Thermopolyspora flexuosa: one gene and its partner. The protein of the gene in region 1 binds, or shares a complex with, the protein of each later gene. Links are inferred from orthologs where the notes say so. Each region holds a gene or a part of one and is shown in the gene's direction. Other genes may lie near its edges. The genes, in order: FHX40_RS02860 and sucB.

Region 1 (8,816 bases):
GCGTCCGGGAGGACTCGGTCTCGGTGACGATCCGGTTGATGTTGTCCGGGGCGAGGAAGTGTTCGATGGCGAGGATTCCGGCGCCGGTCGCGGCGGCGTCCGCGCCGGTCCGGGTCGGGACGATCGCGAGGTGGTGGGTGGCGAGCGGCAGGGAGCGCCGGTAGATGGTCTCCCGGATGCCCGCGAGCAGGTGGTCGTGCACCTTGGCGAGCACGCCGCCGATCACGATCACCTCGGGGTTGAAGAAGTTGACCAGGCTCGCCAGCACCTCGCCGATGAGCCGTCCGGCCTCGCGGACGAGGCGCAGCGCCTGGGTGTTGCCCGCCTGGACCAGGGCGACCACGTCCGAGCCCGACTCGGCGGGGAAGCCGAGCTCGGTGAGCCTGCGGGCGAGCGCGCCGCCGCCCGCCACGGCTTCAAGGCACGCGCTGTTGCCGCACCGGCACCCGGCCTCGTCGTGGCCGCTCACCCGGATGTGGCCGATGTCGCCGGCGCTGCCCTGGGCGCCGCGGTGCAGCCGGCCCTGGGCGATGATGCCGCAGCCGATGCCGGTGCCGACCTTGACGAACAGCAGGTAGTCGGTGTCCGGGAACGCCGAGCGGTGCTCGCCGAGCGCCATCACGTTCACGTCGTTGTCGACCTTGACCAGCGCGTTGTACCGCTCGGCGAAGTAGTCGGGGATCGGGTACGCGTTCCACCCGGGCATGATCGGCGGGTTGTTGGGGCGGCCGGTGGCGAACTCGACCGGGCCGGGCACGCCGATGCCGATCGCCTTGAGCGCCTCGGGGGTGAGCCGCGCGTCGGTGAGCAGGCCGCGGATGCGCCGGTCCACGTGCGCGAGCACGGTCTCCGGGCCCTCGGCGATGAGCAGCGGGTCCTCGTGGGTGGCGAGGGTGCGCCCGCTGATGTCCATCAGCGAGATCCGGCAGTGGGTGGCGCCGAGGTCCACCCCGGCGACGACGTTGTCCGCGGTGCGCAGCCGCAGCCGCCGCGGCGGGCGGCCGCCGGTGGACTCGCCGTCCTCGGTCTCGCTCACCAGCCTGCTCTCGATGAGCTGGTCCACCCGCTGGGAGATGGTGGAGCGGGCGAGCCCGGTGACGCGCGCCAGGTCGGCGCGGGTGGTCGCGCTGCCCGCGCCGATGAGGGTGAGCACGTCGGCAGGAGAGCCGGGTACGGCCCGCTCGTCGCCCGTCGGGGTGGCCATGCCCGAGACCATAAAGCCGACTTTCGCCGGAATCAATACCTATTTTTGCCGATCATCGAACGAAGTCCCCTCATGAGGCGGCGCAGCCTGGTCCGATTCGACCGACTTGCGCCGGGCCATGCCCCGCGACACGGCGACTTACGCCGATGATCGAACAAAGATCGGCCCGGCCGCGCCGTACCCGAGGGCGGTGCGCTACGGCACGGCCGGGCCCGGAGACGCGAACGGCACCCGCGGTGAGTGCCGCGGGTGCCGCACGGAAACCTGGGGATCAGGGGCTCACGGGATGCGTCAGAGCATCTTCTCCATGGACGCCTGGGCCTGCTTGCCGAGCTCGGTGGTGAGGTACGGCTGCTCGGCCATGATCGCCTCCCAGTTGTCGCGGATCGCCTCGGGGCTGATCTCGTCGGTGCGCCAGCCCGGGCCCTCGGCGACGAACACGCGGGCCACCCGGCCGCCGCCGACGGAGAACACCTCGCCGGTGGTCTCGCAGCTCTCGTGGGCGAGGTAGGCCACCAGCGGGCTGATCCGGTCGACGGAGAACTTCTGCTCGAACTCGGCCGGGAGGATCGACTGGGTCATCCGGGTCCACGCGACCGGGGCGATCGCGTTCACCTTGATGTTGGCGCGGGCGCCCTCGATCGCGAGGGTCTTGGTGAAGCCGACCAGGCCCATCTTCGCCGTGGAGTAGTTCGTCTGGCCGAAGTTGCCGAACAGGCCGGCCGGCGAGCTGGTGTTGATGATCCGGCCGTACGCCTGCTCCTTCATGTGCGGGAAGGCGGCGCGGGTGACGAGGAACGAGCCGCGCACGTGCACGGCGAGCACGGCGTCGAACTCCTCGACCGTCATCTTGCCGAACGACCGGTCGCGCAGGATGCCGGCGTTGTTGACGAGGATGTCCACCCGGCCGAACGCGTCGAGGGCGGTCTGGATGATCGCCTGGGCGCCCTCCGGGGTGGCGACGTTGTCGGTGCTCGCGACGGCCTCGCCGCCGTTCTTCTTGATCGTCTCTACGACCTCGGCAGCGGGGCCGGAGGAGGCGCCGGTGCCGTCGAGCGCGCCGCCGAGGTCGTTCACGACGACCTTCGCGCCACGCTCGGCGAGCAGGAGCGCGTGCGACCGGCCGAGCCCGTTTCCGGCGCCGGTGACGACGGCGACCTTCCCATCAAACCGAAGCTCCGACATGTGTGCGCCTTTCAGGAGAACAAGGTTCGGTTGATGTCCACACGATAGCCGGGCCCGCACCGGTCGCCGCTACCCGGCGGTAACCATCGGGCCGAGAACACGTTTCATCGTGCCGCCCGGGTACGGCCCGGCACGCCCGGCCGCGGGCCCGCGGGCTCAGTCGGCCGGGTACCACAGGTCGGGTGTACCCGGCACCCGGCGGACCCGGCCGCGGGACTCCAGCCAGACCAGGTGGGCGAGCGTCTCGTTGTTCGCCATCCTGCGCATGAACTGCGGAATCGATTCCCAGGGCCGGGACCAGGTGAGCCGGCTCGCCAGCTCCCAGCAGGAGGCGCCGCCCGCCGCGGCGACCGCCGCCTCGATCTCGGCGAGCCGCTCCTCGTGGTGGGCCATGAGGTGGTCGACCCGCGCGGTCAGCTCCAGGAACCGGTACTCGTGCGCGGGCAGCACCTCGGTCACGCCCGCCTCGACGCCGACCGCGCGGATCGTGGCGAGCGAGTCGAGGTAGTCGGCGAGCGGGTTCGGGGACGACTGGGGGTGCACCGACACGATCGGGGTGATCCGCGGCAGCACGTGGTCGCCGGTGATGAGGATGCGGCGCCGCTCGGAGACGAAGCACAGGTGGCCGGGCGAGTGGCCGGGCGTCCACACCGCGCGCAGGTCCCAGCCCGGCAGCACCGGCCGGTCGCCGTCCTCGATGAGCACGTCCGGGCGGGCCGGGGCGGCGAACCGGCGGGCCAGCGAGGCGAGGTTCACCGCCTCGGTGATCACCTCCTGCGGAGCCCCGCACCGCTCGAGCAGCTCCCGGTCGCGCCGGATCAGCTCCCGGACCCGCGCCTCGGGGTCGTCGCCGAGGTCGAACAGGCGGTCGTGGACGAGGTTCGCGTCCGCCGGGTGCACCCCGATCCACGCCCCCGAGTGCTCGCGCACCCGCCCGGCGAGGCCGTAGTGGTCGGGGTGGACGTGGGTGACGAGCACGGCGCGCACGTCGGAGATGTCGAACCCGGCCTGGCCGAGCCCGTCGCGCAGCGCGGTGAAGGCCTCGTCGCTGTCCCACCCGGCGTCGATGATCGCCACGCCGCTCGTCAGCTCGAGCGCGTAGACGAGCACGTACCGGAGCGAGTTGATCGGGATCGGCACGGGGATCGACCAGAGGCCGGGCCGTACCCGCTCGACGCGGGGCAGCTCGCCGTTCCGCCAGGCGGCGCGCTGGCGCTCGTCGGCCGGCGTGACCGTCCGCGCCGGGGCACCCGAAACGTCACCCGCGGCGGCCGGCGTGCCCCCGGACGCCGCGTCCGCCGCGGCAGAACCGGCGGCGCTCACCGCTGAATCCCGTACCATCCCAAACTCCCTTCGACCCCCACGATTGTGCGCACATAAATCGAATTGCGTTCTAGTGGGGGTCGCCGGAAGCCCGGTACGGCCCGGCATACACGGACGGCACGCGGCCGGGGCGCGATCGGGAACCCGGCCCGCCGGCCCGGCCGCCCGCCGCAGGCCGCACGACGGCGGACGGGCCGACCCGTGAGCGTTCCATGCGACGGAACGACCGTTAGTAACACATATGATTCAATATGGGCACGTTCGGGATAAGCGGTGCCCTAGACGTCCCCGCCGGGCGAGACCGGCCTGGCCGCGCGGAAACCAGGGCCTAACCGGCGGGTCAGGGCGCCGAGTGGTGACCAACCGCGCGCGCACTGAGAGGATCGGTTCGAGGACATGCCCAGCACCTCGCCCCTCGGCGGAGCGCCGCCGCCGGGACGCCGCGCACCCAAGGAGCCGCCGGATGCGCACCGGATGAGTCACCGGACCCGTAACGTGCCGACCACGCGATCCAGTTGTTGGGCACACGCCCCCTGGCGGGGCGAGTAGCCTTGGACAGGTCTTCCAATCCAACGCCGATCTGCGGAAGAGGGCGATTTCCGCCGTGTCGTCTGAGTCGTCGCGGACAAACCCGCTGGCCAGCTTTGGGCAGAACGAGTGGCTTGTCGATGAGCTGTACCAGAAGTACCTAGAAGATCCCGAGTCGGTGGACCGCGCATGGTGGAACTTCTTCGCTGATTACGACGGCGGCGCCAAGCGCGCCCCGGCCACTCAGGCGAGCAACGGCGCCGAGGGCGCCACGGCCACCGCGCCGGCACCCGCGGAATCCGCTCCGGCCGCACCGGCGGCCCCCGCCCCGGCCAAGGCGGCGCCCGCCCCCAAGAAGGCGGCGAAGGCCGCCCCCGTGCCCCAGGGCGCGGAGGAGGAGCGGCTGCGCGGCGCGGCCGCCCGCACGGCGGCGAACATGGAGGCGAGCCTCGCCGTACCGACCGCCACGAGCGTGCGGGCGATCCCGGCGAAGCTGCTCATCGACAACCGGATCGTCATCAACAACCACCTGGCCCGCGGGCGTGGCGGCAAGGTGTCGTTCACGCACATCATCGGCTACGCCGTGGTCCAGGCGGTCAAGGCGATGCCGGAGATGAACTACTCCTACGCCGAGATCGACGGCAAGCCCACGCTCGTCAAGCCGCAGCACGTCAACCTCGGCCTCGCCATCGACATCAAGAAGCCCGACGGCAGCCGGCAGCTCCTCGTGCCCTCGATCAAGCGGGCCGAGACGATGAACTTCCGGGAGTTCTGGACCGCGTACGAGGAGATCGTGCGCAAGGCCCGGGCCGGCAAGCTCGCCGTCGAGGACTTCGCCGACACCACGATCACCCTCACCAACCCCGGGACGATCGGCACGGTGCACTCGGTGCCGCGGCTCATGCAGGGCCAGGGCACGATCATCGGCGTCGGCGCGATGGAGTACCCGGCCGAGTACCAGGGCGCCTCGGACGAGACCCTCGCCCGCCTCGCGGTGAGCAAGATCATGACGCTCACCTCGACCTACGACCACCGCATCATCCAGGGCGCGCAGTCGGGCGAGTTCCTCCGCAAGATCCACCAGCTCCTGCTCGGCGAGGACGCGTTCTACGACAAGATCTTCGAGGCGCTGCGCATCCCGTACGAGCCGGTGCGCTGGGTCCGCGACATCTCGGTCAGCCACGACGACGAGGTGACCAAGTCGGCCCGGGTGCTCGAGCTCATCCACGCCTACCGGGTGCGCGGCCACCTCATGGCGGACACCGACCCGCTCGACTACCGCCAGCGCAAGCACCCCGACCTCGACATCCAGTCGCACGGCCTGACGCTGTGGGACCTGGAGCGCGAGTTCCCCACCGGCGGCTTCGGCGGCAAGCCGCTGATGAAGCTGCGCGACATCCTCGGCGTGCTGCGGGACTCCTACGTCCGCACGATCGGCATCGAGTACATGCACATCCAGGAGCCCGAGGAGCGGGCCTGGATCCAGGAGCGCGTCGAGCGGCCGCACCAGAAGCCGAGCCGGGAGGAGCAGCTCAACATCCTGCGCCGGCTCAACAACGCCGAGGCGTTCGAGACCTTCCTGCAGACCAAGTTCGTCGGCCAGAAGCGGTTCTCGCTCGAGGGCGGCGAGTCGCTCATCCCGCTGCTCGACTCGGTGATCACCTCGGCCGCGCAGGAGGGCCTCGACGAGGTCGTCATCGGCATGGCCCACCGCGGCCGGCTCAACGTGCTCGCCAACATCGTCGGCAAGTCGTACGCGCAGATCTTCGCCGAGTTCGAGGGCAACCTCGACCCGCGCAGCGCGCACGGCTCCGGTGACGTCAAGTACCACCTCGGCGCGACCGGCGACTTCGTCGCGTACGACGGCTCCAAGATCAAGACGTCGGTGGTGGCGAACCCGTCGCACCTGGAGGCCGTCGACCCGGTGCTCGAGGGCGTGGTCCGCGCCAAGCAGGACCTGCTCGAGCGCGGCGAGGAGGGCTTCACCGTGCTGCCGATCCTGGTGCACGGCGACGCCGCGTTCGCCGGCCAGGGCGTGGTCGCCGAGACCCTCCACCTGTCGCAGCTGCGCGGCTACCGCACCGGCGGCACGGTGCACGTGGTCGTCAACAACCAGGTCGGCTTCACCACCTCGCCCGCCTCGTCCCGCTCGTCGGTGTACGCCACCGACGTGGCCCGGATGATCCAGGCGCCGATCTTCCACGTGAACGGCGACGACCCCGAGGCCGTGGTCCGGGTGGGCCGGCTCGCGTTCGAGTACCGCCAGGCGTTCCGCAAGGACGTGGTCATCGACCTCGTCTGCTACCGCCGCCGCGGCCACAACGAGGCCGACAACCCGAGCTTCACCCAGCCGCTCATGTACGACCTGATCGACGCCAAGCGGTCGGTGCGGAAGCTCTACACCGAGGCGCTGATCGGCCGCGGCGACATCACGGTCGAGGAGGCCGAGCAGGCGCTGCGGGACTACCAGGAGAAGCTCGAGCGCGCGTTCACCGAGGTCCGCGAGGCGGCCAAGCGCCCGCCGGAGCCCGGCGCGGTGCTCAAGCCGCCGGCCGAGGACCTGGTGCCGTGGCGGCACGAGGACACCCCGACCGCCACCACCGAGGAGGCGATCAAGCGGGTCGTCGACACCCAGATCAACCTCCCCGAGGGCTTCACGCCGCACCCGCGGCTCGTGCCGCTGCTGCAGCGCCGCGCCCAGATGGTCGAGGAGGACGCGATCGACTGGGCGATGGGCGAGACGATCGCCTTCGGCTCGCTGCTCATCGACGGCCACCCGGTGCGGCTCGTCGGCCAGGACTCCCGGCGCGGCACCTTCGGCCAGCGGCACGCCGTGCTCGTCGACCGGCTCACCGGCGAGGAGCACACCCCGCTCAAGGCGTTCAACCACGGCACCACGAAGTTCTACGTGTACGACTCGCTGCTCAGCGAGTTCGCCGCGATGGGCTTCGAGTACGGCTACAGCACCGTGCGCCCGGACGCGCTCGTCTGCTGGGAGGCGCAGTTCGGTGACTTCGCCAACGGCGCCCAGTCGATCATCGACGAGTTCGTCTGCTCCGGCGAGGAGAAGTGGGGCCAGCGCTCCTCGGTGGTGCTGCTGCTGCCGCACGGCTACGAGGGCCAGGGCCCGGACCACTCCTCGGCCCGCATCGAGCGGTTCCTGCAGCTGTGCGCCCGGGACAACATGACGGTCGCCCAGCCGACGACCTCGGCGCAGTACTTCCACCTGCTGCGGTGGCAGGTGCTGTCGAACCGGCGGCGCCCGCTCATCGTGTTCACGCCGAAGTCGCTGCTGCGGCACAAGGGCGCGACCTCCCCGGTCCGCGACTTCACCGGCGGCTCGTTCCGCCCGGTGCTCGGCGACACCAAGGTCGACCCGGCGGGCGTGCGCACCGTGGTGCTGTGCTCCGGCAAGATCTACTACGACCTGCTGGCGCGGCGGGAGAAGCTCGGCCGGAACGACGTGGCGCTCGTCCGGCTGGAGCGGCTCTACCCGTGGCCGCGGCAGGAGCTCACCGCCGAGCTCGACCGGTACGGCCGTGACGTCCAGCTCATCTGGGCGCAGGAGGAGCCGGTCAACATGGGCCCGTGGCCGTACCTGACGCTCAAGCTCGCCGAGATCCCCGACCTGCTGGGCGGGCGGCCGATCCGCCGGGTCTCCCGGGACCCGAACCCGTCGCCGGCGACCGGCTCGCACGCCAAGCACGAGGAGGAGCAGGAGGAGCTGCTGAAGAAGGTCTTCGGCGCCTGACCCTCCCGCCGGCGGTCCCCTCGCGGGGCCGTCCGGACCGAAGACGACGATCCGGTCCCCCACACCCGGGCCCGCGCGGCCCGGTGTGGGGGACTTCCGTGTACGCAGGAGGACACTGCGATGTACTTCACCGACCGCGGCATCGAGGAGCTCGTGGAGCGGCGCGGCGACGAGGAGATCGCGATCTCCTGGCTCGCCGAGCGGCTGCGCGAGTTCGTCGACCTCAACCCCGAGTTCGAGACCCCCATCGACCGGTTCGCCACCTGGCTCGCCCGGTTCGACGACGAGGAGGACGGGCTCGACGACGACGCGTAAGACGCGATATGTCTTGACTTCGGGTAGACGCGATATATCGTGTCTATCGGAAATGTCGAGACGGAGGGCCCGTCATGCAACGCTGGACGATCGAGCGACCGGATCGGCTCACGTTCGGCCCCGTCACCGAGCTCACCGTGCGCATCGTGGCGGGGCGGCTCGCCGTGCTGGCGAGCGACGGACCTCCGATGCTCGAGGTGAGCGAGATCGGCCCGGCGCCGCTCACCGTGACCCACGACGACGGACGGCTCTCCGTCGGCCACGGCGACCCGACCCTGAAAGGGGTGCTCGGCTGGCTGCGCCCGGACCGGCGCAGCGCGACGCTCACCCTCACCGCGCCGCGGGACTGCCCGGTCCAGGTGGGCGTGGTCTCCGCCTCCGCGGTGCTCGCCGGGTTCGAGAACCGGACCAGCGTGCGGAGCGTGAGCGGCGACATCGTGCTCGACGGCGTGAGCGGCGAGATCAGCACCGAGACCGTGTCCGGCACGGTGGAGAGCCGGGCGCTCGCCG
Region 2 (7,454 bases), 2.7 Mb from region 1 along the record:
GCCCGGCGGTCGCCGTCGTCCGGCCGCGGCGGCGACACGTGGGCCCCGCGGCACGCCGTACCACGCCTTCGCGGCGGGTTCGAGGGGCGCCGCGTGGCCGGACGCACCGGGTGTCGCGGGCCGCGACACACCGATCATGATCGGTAACGCCCAATGGTAGGATCACCCCCTGTTTATGACCTTGGACAAAGCAGGGCTAGCATCGGGCTACGTGACCACCGTGAACCTCGACTCGTCCGGTACCCTCCCCGGCGACATCGACGCCCTCGTCGTGGGCGTGCACTCCGGAAGCGACGGGCCGCAGCCGGCGCCCGGCGCCGAGCACGCCGACCAGGCCCTCGGCGGACGGCTCGCCGCGAGCCTCACCGCACTGGGTGTCACCGGCAAGGCCGGCGAGATCGCCAAGATTCCCACCCTCGGAGCGGCGCCCGTCCCGCTGATCGCCGTGGTCGGCCTCGGGGACGCGCCGAAGGAGGGCTCCTACGACCTTGAGGTGCTGCGGCGCGCCGCAGGCACCGCGACCCGTTCCCTGGCGGGCTCGGCGCGGGTCGCGCTCGCCCTGCCCGCCACGAGCGCCGAGCAGACCGAGGCGATCGCCCTCGGCGGACTGCTCGGCGCTTACACGTTCACCCGGTACCGCACCCGGGACGAGGACAAGCCGCCGGTGCGGGAGCTGACCGTGCTCGGCTCCGCCGCGGGCGCCGACGAGGCCGTCCGGCGGGCGACCGTGATCGCCGAGTCGGTCACGCTCGTGCGGGACCTCGTCAACACCCCGCCCTCGGACCTGTGGCCCGCGCGGTTCGCGGAGATCGCCACCGAGCGCGGCACCGCGGCCGGCCTCGGCGTCGAGGTGCTCGACGAGACCGCGCTGAAGGAGGGCGGCTACGGCGGCCTCGTCGCGGTCGGCCAGGGCTCGGCCCGGCCCCCGCGCCTGGTGCGGCTCAGCTACCGGCACCCGGAGGCCGACAAGACCCTGGCGTTCGTCGGCAAGGGCATCACCTTCGACTCCGGCGGCCTGTCGCTCAAGCCCACCACGGCGATGGACTGGATGAAGTCCGACATGGGCGGCGCGGGCGCGGTGCTCGGCGCGCTCATCGGGATCGCGCGGCTGGGGCTGAAGGTGAACGCGATCGGCTACCTGTGCCTCGCCGAGAACATGCCGAGCGGCACCGCGCAGCGCCCCTCCGACGTGCTCACCACCTTCGGCGGCAAGACGGTGGAGGTGCTCAACACCGACGCCGAGGGCCGGCTCGTGCTCGCCGACGGGCTCGGCCGGGCCGCGCAGGACTCGCCCGACGTGCTCGTGGACATCGCCACCCTCACCGGCGCGCAGATCATCGCGCTCGGCAACCGCACCACCGGGGTGATGGGGAACGACGACGCGCTGCGCGACGAGGTGGTGGCGGTCGCCAACGAGGTCGGTGAGCCGGCCTGGGGCATGCCGCTGCCCGAGGAGCTGCGCCGGTCGCTCGACTCGGCGGTCGCCGACATCGCCAACGTCCACCCCGACCGCGTCGCGGGCATGCTCGCCGCCGCGGTGTTCCTGCGCGAGTTCGTCCCCGACGGCCTGCGCTGGGCGCATCTGGACATCGCCGGGCCCGCGTTCCACCGCACCGAGCCGTACGGCTACACGGTCAAGGGCGGCACCGGTGCGGGCACCCGGACGCTCATCGGCCTGGCCGCCCGGTACGCGAAGTGAGGGTCAAGCCCGTCACATCGCGCACGCACAAGTGAAAAGATGCCGTTGGACAGGCCGTGATCCGGCACCCGGCGGCACAGAGATCCGACAAGGAGCATTCCCGTGGCTGATGGCAGCGGCCCCTTCGACGTCGTGGTCCTGGGGGGTGGCAGCGGCGGCTACGCCTGCGCCCTGCGGGCGGCCGAACTCGGCAAGCGGGTGGCGCTGATCGAGAAGGACAAGATCGGCGGCACCTGCCTCCACCGCGGCTGTATCCCCACCAAGGCGCTCCTGCACTCGGCCGAGGTCGCCGACGAGACCCGTGAGAGCGCGACGTTCGGGGTCAAGGCCCGGTTCGAGGGCATCGACATGCCGGCCGTGCACGCCTTCAAGGAGAAGATCGTCAGCCGTGCCTTCCGGGGCGTGACCGGCCTCATCAAGGCGCGGGGCGTCACGATCATCGAGGGCTTCGGCCGGCTCGTCGGGCCGAACCGGATCGCCGTCACGCGCGACGGCCACCAGGAGGTCGTCGAGGCGGCCAACATCGTGCTCGCCACCGGGTCGGCGCCCAAGACCCTGCCCGGCCTGGAGATCGACGGCGAGCGGATCATCACCAGCGACCACGCGCTCACCCTCGACCGGGTGCCGGGCTCGGTGGTGGTGCTCGGCGGCGGCGTGATCGGCGTCGAGTTCGCCAGCATCTGGCGCTCGTTCGGGGCCGAGGTGACGATCGTCGAGGCGCTCCCCCACCTGCTGCCCGCCGAGGAGGAGTCGAGCTCGAAGCTGCTGGAGCGGGCCTTCCGCCGGCGCGGCATCGGCTACAAGCTCGGCGTGCGGTTCGAGAGCGTCAAGACCACCGCCACCGGCGTGGTCGTCACCCTCGAGGGCGGCGAGACCCTCGAGGCCGAGCTGCTGCTCGTCGCGGTCGGCCGCGGCGCCGTGACCGAGGGCCTCGGTTACGAGGAGGCCGGCGTGGTGATCGAGCGCGGCACGGTTAAGGTGGACCAGTACTGCCGCACCAGCGTGCCGGGGGTGTACGCGGTCGGCGACCTGATCCCCACCCCCCAGCTCGCCCACACCGGGTTCGCCGAGGGCATCCTGGTCGCCGAGCACATCGCCGGGCTCAACCCGGCGCCGATCGACTACGACGGCGTGCCGCGCATCACCTACTCCGACCCCGAGGTGGCCTCGGTCGGGATCACCTCGGCGACCGCACGTGAGCGCGGTTACGAGGTCACCGAGTTCGTCTACGACCTGGCCGGCAACCCCAAGAGCCAGATCCTGCAGACGCAGGGCGCGGTCAAGGTCGTCGCGGCCAAGGACGGCCCTGTGCTCGGGGTGCACATGGTCGGCCGCCGCATCGGAGAGCTGGTCACCGAGGGGCAGCTCATCTACAACTGGGAGGCGCTGCCCTCCGAGGTCGCCCAGCTCATCCACGCCCACCCCACCCAGTCCGAGGCCGTCGGTGAGGCGATGCTCGCCCTCGCCGGCAAGCCGCTCCACGTGCACGACTAAAAGTGCCCTCACACCACATGCGATAGAAGGAGTCACAGGACACCATGCCGGTCTCCGTACAGATGCCCCAGCTCGGCGAGAGCGTCACCGAGGGCACCGTAACCCGCTGGCTCAAGAGGGAAGGCGAGCGCGTCGAGGCCGACGAACCGCTCCTCGAGGTAAGCACCGACAAGGTCGACACCGAGATCCCCTCGCCGACGTCCGGCGTGATCACCAAGATCCTCGTCAAGGAGGACGAGACGGTCGAGGTCGGTGCCGAACTCGCCGTGATCGACCCGAACGCCGCCGAGGGTACGGTCGCCCCGGCCGCGCCGGCCGCCGAGCCGGCCCCGGCCCCGGCTCCGGCGCCCGAGCCGCAGCCCGCTCCCCCGCCCGCCCCGGCTCCGCAGCCCGAGCCGGCCGCGCCGCCGATCGCCTCGATCCCGCAGCCCGCGCCGGCCCCGGCTCCGGCCCCCGCGCCGCAGCCCGCCCCCGCTCCGGCCCCGGCCCCGGCTCCGGCGCCCGAGCAGCCGGCCGCCCCGGCGCCCGCTCCGGCCGCCGAGGGGCCGTACGTCACGCCGCTCGTGCGCAAGCTCGCCGCCGAGCACGGCGTCGACCTGAGCACGATCACCGGCACCGGCGTCGGTGGCCGGATCCGCAAGCAGGACGTGCTCGAGGCGGCCCGGCGCAAGCGTGAGGCGGCCGCCCAGGCCGCGCAGGCGGCTCCGGCCGCGCCCGCGCAGGCCCCCGCGGCCCAGCCCGCCGCCGGTCCCGAGCCGGTTCCGGTGGACACCACGCTGCGCGGCCGTACCGAGAAGATGTCGCGGCTGCGGCAGACGATCGCCAAGCGGATGATGGAGTCGCTCCAGGTCTCCGCGCAGCTCACCTCGGTGGTCGAGGTCGACGTCACCAAGATCGCCAAGCTGCGCGAGCGGGCCAAGGAGGACTTCCAGCGGCGCGAGGGCGTGAAGCTCACCTTCCTGCCGTTCTTCGCGCTCGCCGCGGTCGAGGCGCTGAAGCAGCACCCCAAGCTCAACGCCACGATCAACAACGAGACGAACGAGGTCACCTACTTCGATGTCGAGCACCTCGGCATCGCGGTGGACACCGAGCGCGGCCTACTCGTGCCGGTGATCCGCAACGCCGGCGACCTCAACCTCGCCGGGCTCGCCCGGAAGATCGCCGACCTCGCCGAGCGCACCCGCACCAACAAGATCAGCCCGGACGAGATCACCGGCGGCACGTTCACCATCACCAACACCGGCAGCCGCGGCGCGCTGTTCGACACGCCGATCCTCAACCAGCCGCAGGTCGGCATGCTCGGCACCGGCGCCGTGGTCAAGCGCCCGGTGGTGCTCGACACGGCGGACGGTGAGGTGATCGCGATCCGGTCGATGGTCTACCTGTCGCTCACCTACGACCACCGGCTGGTGGACGGCGCGGACGCCGCCCGGTTCCTCACCACGATCAAGCGCCGCCTCGAGGAGGGCCGCTTCGAGGCCCAGCTCGGGCTGGAGTGACCCCTGCGCCCCGCCGCCCGTGCGGCGGCGGGCGGTCCGCCTCCCGGACGCGTCCGGGAGGCGGACCGCGGCGCGTTCCCCTCGCGCACCCCACGGGCGCGCGAGCGGCGGCAGGGTAGAGTCTGAGGCCATGCGGGGGCCGGAACGGCGCACGCCGCCGTGGCGGGGCGGTGCCGTACCGGTCCGGATGTGCCGGGCGGTGCGGTGAGGGAGGCGTGATGAGCACTTCCGGGCAGTCCCACATCGTGGCGATCGGCGGCGGCTCGTTCCGGGCCACGCCGCGGTTCGGGGTGATCGAGCCGACCGGGCTGCTGCGCTACGCGCTCGACCTCACCGGGAAGGAACGGCCGCGGCTGTGCCTGCTCGCCACCGCGGTGGGCGACGACTCCGAGTGGCTGCTGAAGATGTACGGCGCGTTCCGCGGCTGGAACGTCGAGGTGAGCCACCTCGCGCTGTTCCCGATGCCGAACGTGCCCGACCCGCGCGCCTTCCTGCTCGAGCAGGACGTGATCTACGTCAGCGGCGGCAGCGTGGCGAACCTCATGGCGCTGTGGCGGCTGCACGGCATCGACGAGGCGCTCGCCGAGGCGTGGCGGGCCGGCGTGGTGCTCTCCGGGCAGAGCGCCGGGGCGCTGTGCTGGCACGTGGGCGGCAACACCGACTCGTTCGGGCCCGAGCTGCGGCCGTGGGCCGACGGCATGGGGCTGCTGCCGTACTCCTGCGGGGTGCACTACAACTCCGAGCCGCAGCGGCGGCCGCTGCTGCACCGGTCGGTGGCCTCGGGCGAGCTGCCCGAGGGGTACGCCGCGGACGAGGGCGTGGCGCTGCACTACGTCGGCACCGAGTTCGCGGGGGCGGTGTCGATCGACCCCAAGGGCGCCGCGTACCGGATCGAGCGTGACGGTTCGGGCGGTGTGAAGGAGCTGCGTATCGAACCGCGCCTGCTCGAGCGGTGAACTGCTCTACGCTGGGGCGGTGAGCAGCGGGGAGCGCCCGCGGCGCTGCCGAGGAGCCCCCTCCCAGTGGAGATCGGCATGAGTGAGCTGGCCATCGTCCGGTTAGGGGTGGACGTCCCCTACGAGCAGGCCTGGAGCCTGCAGCGCAAGGTGCACGAACGGCGCGTCGCCGGGGAGATCGGCGACACGTGCCTGCTGCTGGAGCACGCCCCCGTGTACACCGCGGGCCGGCGGACCCTGCCCGAGGAGCGGCCCACCGACGGCACGCCGGTGATCGACGTCGACCGGGGCGGCAAGATCGCCTGGCACGGCCCGGGACAGCTCGTCGCCTACCCCGTCATCCGGCTGACCGAGTCGCTCGACATCAACCGCTACGTCTGGCTGCTGGAGGAGGCGCTCATCCAGGTGTGCGCCGACTTCGGCGTCACCGCGCGCCGGGTGCCGGGCGTGGGCGGCGTCTGGGTGCCCGGGGACCCGGCGAGCGGGCTGCCCGACCGGGCGCTGGGCGCGGTCGGCATCCGGGTGCACAAGGGCGTCACCATGCACGGGTTCGCGCTCAACTGCGCCAACGACCTGAGCTGGTACAACCGGATCGTGCCGTGGGGCGTCAGGGACGGCGGGGTGACCTCGCTGTCGGCCGAGACCGGTCGGCGCCTCACCGTCGACGAGGTGACGCCCGTCGCCGAGAAGCGCCTCGCGGGAGTGCTCGGCGTGGAGCTCGTCGAGCTCCAGGAGGAGGACCTGCTGCGGCTGTGACCCCCTGCCGGGCGGCCGCGGCCGGCGCCCGCGCGGCGGGACGCGGGCCGATGCCGGGCCGATGCCTGAACGGGCATAGGCTGGAGGGGTGACCGACAGCACCGCGCGGACGAGGAGGGCAGCGTGACCGTCTCCCCCGAGGGCCGCAAGCTCCTCCGTCTGGAAGTCCGAAACAGTCAGACCCCGATCGAGCGCAAGCCGGAGTGGATCAAGACCCGGCTGCGCAACGGGCCGAACTTCAACGAGATCAGGTCGCTGGTCAGGGACCAGAACCTGCACACCGTCTGCCAGGAGGCCGGCTGTCCCAACATCTCCGAGTGCTGGGAGGACCGGGAGGCGACCTTCCTCATCGGCGGCGACCAGTGCACGCGCAGGTGCGACTTCTGCCAGATCGACACCGGTAAGCCCGCCGAGTACGACGTCGACGAGCCGCGCCGGGTGGCCGAGTCGGTGCGCCGGATGGGCCTGCACTACGCGACCGTCACCGGGGTCGCGCGCGACGACCTGCCGGACGGCGGGGCGTGGCTGTACGCGGAGACCGCCCGGAAGATCCACGAGATGGTGCCCGGGTGCGGCGTCGAGCTGCTCGTGCCCGACTTCAACGCCGACCGGGCCAGGCTCGAGGAGGTGTTCTCGAGCAGGCCGGAGGTGTTCGCGCACAACATCGAGACCGTGCCGCGCGTCTTCCGGCGCATCCGCCCGGGCTTCCGGTACGAGCGCTCGCTCGAGGTGCTCCGCATCGCGCACGAGGCCGGGATGGTGACCAAGTCCAACCTCATCCTCGGCTTGGGCGAGGAGCCCGAGGAGGTCGTGGAGGCGATGCGCGACCTGCGTGAGGTGGGCTGCGACCTGCTCACCATCACCCAGTACCTGCGGCCGAGCCCGCGGCACCACCCCGTGTCCCGGTGGGTGCGGCCGGAGGAGTTCGTCGAGCTGCGCGAGAAGGCCGAGGAGCTGGGGTTCGCCGGGGTCATGTCCGGTCCCCTGGTGCGCTCCTCCTACCGCGCGGGCCGCCTGTACCGCCAGGCGCTCGAGCGGCGCGCCATCCAC

Evidence for each region.
Region 2: FHX40_RS02860 (region 1) and sucB share a complex: the UniProt entries of both Bacillus subtilis proteins name them as parts of the 2-oxoglutarate dehydrogenase (OGDH) complex. The link is inferred for Thermopolyspora flexuosa from one-to-one orthologs.

What each region holds. Positions count from the first base shown.
Region 1 is NZ_VFPQ01000001.1:642,513-651,328, reverse strand. What follows is about bases 3,930-8,191. They hold FHX40_RS02860 (multifunctional oxoglutarate decarboxylase/oxoglutarate dehydrogenase thiamine pyrophosphate-binding subunit/dihydrolipoyllysine-residue succinyltransferase subunit), read left to right. Parts: upstream 3,930-4,316; coding sequence 4,317-7,991; downstream 7,992-8,191. Other genes in these bases: FHX40_RS02855 (DUF6104 family protein), read left to right, coding at 8,112-8,191. Outside these bases: FHX40_RS02875 (ROK family transcriptional regulator), read right to left, coding at 1-1,204; FHX40_RS02870 (SDR family oxidoreductase), read right to left, coding at 1,496-2,389; FHX40_RS02865 (MBL fold metallo-hydrolase), read right to left, coding at 2,546-3,730; more of FHX40_RS02855, read left to right, coding at 8,192-8,306; FHX40_RS02850 (DUF4097 family beta strand repeat-containing protein), read left to right, coding at 8,381-8,816. UniProt on the Bacillus subtilis protein: E1 component of the 2-oxoglutarate dehydrogenase (OGDH) complex which catalyzes the decarboxylation of 2-oxoglutarate, the first step in the conversion of 2-oxoglutarate to succinyl-CoA and CO(2).
Region 2 is NZ_VFPQ01000001.1:3,377,791-3,385,244, forward strand. Bases 2,565-5,464 are described here. They hold sucB (2-oxoglutarate dehydrogenase, E2 component, dihydrolipoamide succinyltransferase), read left to right. Parts: upstream 2,565-3,237; coding sequence 3,238-4,692; downstream 4,693-5,464. Other genes in these bases: lpdA (dihydrolipoyl dehydrogenase), read left to right, coding at 2,565-3,193; FHX40_RS14305 (Type 1 glutamine amidotransferase-like domain-containing protein), read left to right, coding at 4,911-5,464. Outside these bases: FHX40_RS14290 (leucyl aminopeptidase), read left to right, coding at 176-1,699; more of lpdA, read left to right, coding at 1,802-2,564; more of FHX40_RS14305, read left to right, coding at 5,465-5,648; lipoyl(octanoyl) transferase LipB, read left to right, coding at 5,727-6,404; lipA (lipoyl synthase), read left to right, coding at 6,528-7,454. UniProt on the Bacillus subtilis protein: E2 component of the 2-oxoglutarate dehydrogenase (OGDH) complex which catalyzes the second step in the conversion of 2-oxoglutarate to succinyl-CoA and CO(2).